2 regions of the Cellvibrio chitinivorans genome follow, and region 2 is predicted to be linked to the other one. Evidence: riboswitches for the same ligand, from Rfam matches in the RefSeq annotation. Region 2 holds a riboswitch; the other holds the start of a gene.
What was found. A riboswitch is a leader RNA that binds a small molecule or an ion and turns the genes downstream of it on or off. The one in region 2 is predicted to bind thiamine pyrophosphate.
Positions count from the first base shown of each region.

Region 1: another riboswitch for thiamine pyrophosphate. It lies ahead of thiD (bifunctional hydroxymethylpyrimidine kinase/phosphomethylpyrimidine kinase); the one in region 2 lies ahead of SPL68_RS09525 (FAD-dependent oxidoreductase).

Region 1 covers NZ_JAYKKN010000009.1:27,149-29,548, reverse strand. Annotated here, with positions in the region: gene SPL68_RS17310 (cation:proton antiporter) at 1-1,223, shown strand, start outside; TPP riboswitch at 1,348-1,444, shown strand; gene thiD (bifunctional hydroxymethylpyrimidine kinase/phosphomethylpyrimidine kinase) at 1,522-2,337, shown strand; gene thiC (phosphomethylpyrimidine synthase ThiC) at 2,377-2,400, shown strand, end outside.
Region 2 covers NZ_JAYKKN010000002.1:662,070-664,469, reverse strand. Annotated here, with positions in the region: gene thiS (sulfur carrier protein ThiS) at 1-13, opposite strand, end outside; gene SPL68_RS09525 (FAD-dependent oxidoreductase) at 20-1,120, opposite strand; TPP riboswitch at 1,162-1,279, opposite strand; gene xseA (exodeoxyribonuclease VII large subunit) at 1,340-2,400, opposite strand, start outside.

The DNA.
Region 1 (2,400 bases), on a different contig from region 2:
CCAAGCTCGACCTAATGTATGTCGGGATCATTATTTTTACGGGGTTGTTGGGCGGGGTTATCGCCAAAAAAATCAAAGTCCCCGACATAGTCTTATTCCTGCTAATTGGTATTTGTTTGGGGCCGACTGTCGGTGGCATTTTGCATGTGGGTGCCGATTCCACCATGAATCAGCTCATTCTCACCATTGGTGCCTGCTACCTGTTATTTGAAGGTGGGGCGACACTGCGCTTTGCGGTGTTAAAAGAGATTTGGATTTCACTGCTAGTGATGGCGACAATCGGCGTGCTCATCACTGGTGCTATCACTACCTTTGCAGGTGTTTGGCTAGGTATTCCTCTGGGGATTGCGCTGGTGTTGGGCGCGCTGACGGCATCTACTGACCCGGCAACCTTGGTGCCTATCTTCAAACAAGTGCCGATTAAAGATCGCGTATCGCAAACGGTGATGAGTGAGTCTGCACTTAACGATGCGATGGGCGCTATCGCCACTTTCGCGGTAGTCGCTTACGTAATGGGCACAGGCGAAGGTTTTAGTCTGACCCACTCATTGGGCGAGCTGGTTTATGAGGCGGGCATGGGCTTGGTGTTGGGCGCGATTGTGGGTTACAGCGCTGCCTTCCTGATGGCGCATAACAGCTTTGGTATTTTCCGCGAGGTGACACCGTTTGTGATTATTCTGGCGGTGATCACAGTATTTTTACTGGCTGATGAAATTGGTGCATCGGGTTTTATGGCGGTATTTACCTGCGGGGTGATGATTGGCAATAAAGAGTCATTTAACCTGCCGCTCGATCATCACGAGCATGAATATCTGGAAGATTATGTGGGTAATACCGCGCTCTTGATGCGCATGTTTATTTTTATCTTGTTGGGCTCGCAAGTAGATTTCCATCTGCTCAAGGAATATCTGGGGGTTGGTATCCTGCTGCTATTGATCTTTGTGTTTATCGCACGCCCGCTGACAGTGTTTATCTGTGCTGCGCCAGATCGTCGCGCTAAGTGGACCTGGCAGGAATTGGTATTTATGAGCTGGACGCGCGAAACCGGTGTGATTCCGGCGGCCTTGGTCGGTATTCTGGCGGGTATGAAAGTACCGGGTATCGATGTGGTAGGGGCGATTACCTTTATCTTTATTTTGGGAACCATTCTGTTGCAAGCGCCGACAACCGCGTTGCTTGCGGGCAAGTTGGGATTGTTGAAGTCACAAGAAAAGACCGAATAAGATTCATTCCTGCAAGTCAAAACGCCCGCAGCTAAGCTCCGGGCGTTTTTTTATGTGCAGTCTTCATGCTTGCCTTAATCCAAAAGGTTCCTTTACTCGATCATCCAAGTTCACTAGACTGCCCACTTTCTTGTCGGGGTGCTGATGCGTTGCATTGGCTGAGATATACCCGTCGACCTGATCCGGTTAGTACCGGCGTAGGGAACGAGAGCCTTCCGTTTTTAGCATCTAGTCCATGCTGGATCTTTTCTCGTTTACACCGCGCCATTGCTAGCAATTCATAATATGCGGATGTGCAATGAGCTCAGCAAAACCTCAAACTCCTATCGCAATGACCATCGCTGGAAGTGACAGTGGTGGTGGCGCGGGTATTCAAGCCGATTTAAAAACTTTTTCCGCACTGGGCGTATTTGGTTGCAGCGCTATCAGCTCATTGACCGCGCAAAACACTCTCGGTGTGCAAGGTGTTTTTCCTATTCCGCCTGCGTTTGTGCAACAGCAAATTCATTCGGTGCTGAGCGATATTGACGTAGGTGCAATTAAAACTGGAATGCTAGCGACTGCCGATATTATCGCGGCGGTTGCTGAGTCTTTGCGTCACTGCCCACATATTCCTTTTGTGCTCGACCCGGTAATGGTCGCAACCAGTGGTGATCGTTTATTGGCTGAAGATGCGATCCAAACGCTGATTGAAAAGCTATTGCCGCTTGCTACTGTGATTACGCCTAACTTGCATGAAGCTGCCGTTTTACTGAACACCTCGGTCGCGACTGATCTTGAGCAAATGCAAACGCAAGGTGAAAAAATTCTCGCCTTGGGGGCGCGTGCTGTGCTGATGAAAGGCGGTCACACTCATGGCGAAAATGCGACGGATTTATTAATCACCGCAGCGGGAACAGAAGCCTTTTCTACTCCGCGCCTACAAACAAAAAATACTCACGGAACGGGTTGTACCTTGGCATCGGCAATTGCCGCCGGTTTGGCAAAAAAAATATCGCTGAGCGAATCGGTCAAACAGGCAAAAAATTATTTACAACAAGCGCTAGTGCAATCTGAAAGCTTGCACATAGGGCAGGGCTCAGGTCCGGTGCATCACTTCCATTCCTTTTATTAAAACGATCTACAGACTCATTTTATAGGCAGGGCTATTACTATGAATTCCAGTGTCGAAAAAAAC
Region 2 (2,400 bases):
GTTCAATTGTCATGGTTGTTTAGTGTTTGTTGAGCTGTGATGAGAAAACCGCTTCAGGATAATTAAGTATGTGTGCCAGCACGTTTTCGACAACCGCAGGTGCGAGTAGATAACCGTGGCGAAATAGTCCGTTTGCGCTGATCAGCCCGTCCTGAATGCTAACCTTGGGCATATTGTCGATATAGGCCGGACGCAAGTTGGTATCCATTTCAATAATGCGCGCCTCTGCAAAAGCGGGTGAAAGTGTGTATAGCGCGCTGCTAAGTTCCAGTGACGATTGCAATGTCATTGGTGAGCGATCTTCACTCTCGATTTGTGTTGCGCCGATCATAAAGCGGTGATTGGGTTTGGGTACTACGTAAAGTTGATAGCGTGGATGCATTAATCGCACAGGGCGCTGCAAGTGAATTTCTTTGGTTTCTACGTGCAGGGTTTCGCCGCGTACGCCGCGCAGTTTTCCGAATTGTTTTTTTGTGCCCAATCCGCGGCAATCGATTACCAGATCAAAATGTTCATCACCAGTTTCAGTGGATATTTTGCCGGGGTATACATCAACCGATGTGTTTGCTCGAATTATCACGCCGAGCCTTGAAAGTTCATTGCCAATCACTTGCAAAAATTCGCGGTTGTTGATGTGACCTTCGTCAGCCAAAAACAGTCCGCTGTGAAAGTGTGGTTGCAAATCGGGTTCTAGTTGGCGGATTTCATGCTGATTAATACGTTTGTAACCTTTGCAGTCGGGCAATACGAAGCCCAGTTCGCGTTCGAATTGTTCCAGCTCGCTGGTGTCTTGCTGGTGCGCAACAACAAGGCTGCCATTATTAAAAAATAGCGGCGGCGTATTGGCGGGCAATTGGGCAAACCATTTTGGCCATTGTTGCAGAGCAAAGATGCCCATGCGGTACACGGTTTCGTCGGATACTACAGCTTCACTTAAAGGGGCGACCATGCCGGCAGCGGTGAATGCAGCGGCCCGGTTTGATTGTGGTGCATCAGGTGTGAAGCTGCCAGCTTCAAATAAGGTGATTTGAATGCCGGCTTTTTGTAATTGCCATGCCAGTAATCGACCGAGCAAACCGGCACCTGCAATCGCAATGGTTGTGGGAAGTTTGTTAGTCACAGTGCCTCGATTAATTGAGGCGGAGGGCAGGGAATAGCAATAGCTATCAGCACCTTGTTCCCTCCGCAGGTATTAGCCTGTTCAGGTTCTACGGGTTGGGCCGAGCCCATCTCAGCCCCCGTACAGTCATTGACTGCCAGGGCGCCCCGACAAGAAGGCGGCCAATATACTGGCCGCACATCCGCTTCGCAATCTGTGGGCGATCATCCATCGCCTAATTTAGCTGTTGATAGATTCCACTTTGCACAGTAATTCGCCTTGGGCGATGCGTGCTTTGATGCTGGTACCGGGCATAACCTGGTCGCTATTGGTGATCACTTTTTGGGTGTTGGCATCGGTCACCAGTGCGTAGCCGCGCTCTAGTGTATTGAGCGGACTAAGGGTATTCAGCAGGCGAATCGCTTCCCCCAGTGCCTGCTGTTTTCGCTCAATAATCCGATATTGAGCTTTTTGCAGGCGCTGGTGATGGGATTTTACTTGTTCGGTCAATTGTTTGAGTCGCACTTGTGGGTGCTGGGCTTGCTGGCGAACTTGTATTTGTTGAAGGCGATGCTTTGCGTCGTTTAATAAGGTTTTAATATGATTTTTCAGGCGCAATTCGAGGTTATCTAGCCGTTGCGATTGCTGCTCCAATCGTTCGCGCGGATGGCGCAAACGTTGGCGTAAATTCTGTAAATGCTTTTGCCATTGTCTGAGCTTTCGCAGCATGCTTTCTTCGAGCAAAACTTCAAAGCCGATGAACTTGTCTAGCCAGTCATCGGCATCGGGAACCAGAATTTCTGCGGCTGCAGATGGAGTGGGTGCGCGCAAATCCGCGACGAAATCGGCGATGGTGAAATCCACTTCGTGGCCTACAGCGCTGATGATCGGCAGTTCGCTATTGAAAATAGCGCGGGCGACAATCTCTTCGTTAAACGACCAAAGATTCTCCATTGAACCGCCACCACGGGTGAGTAGTAGCACATCAAATAAACCAGAGCGATTGGCGAGGTCGATTGCTTTGGCTATCTGTGGTGCTGATTCCTTGCCCTGTACGGCTACAGGGATGACTGTTACCGGGATGCCGGGGAAGCGGCGCTCCAGAACGCTCAATACATCATGAATGGCGGCGCCGGTAGGTGAGGTGATCACACCAATACGTTTAGGCAGGCTGGGTAAGGCTTTTTTGTGGGCTTCGTTAAACAGGCCTTCCTGTGCGAGCCTGTGTTTAAGCTCATCAAAAGCTCGCTGCAATGCACCGCTGCCGGCTTCCTCCATGTGTTCGGCGATGATTTGGTAAT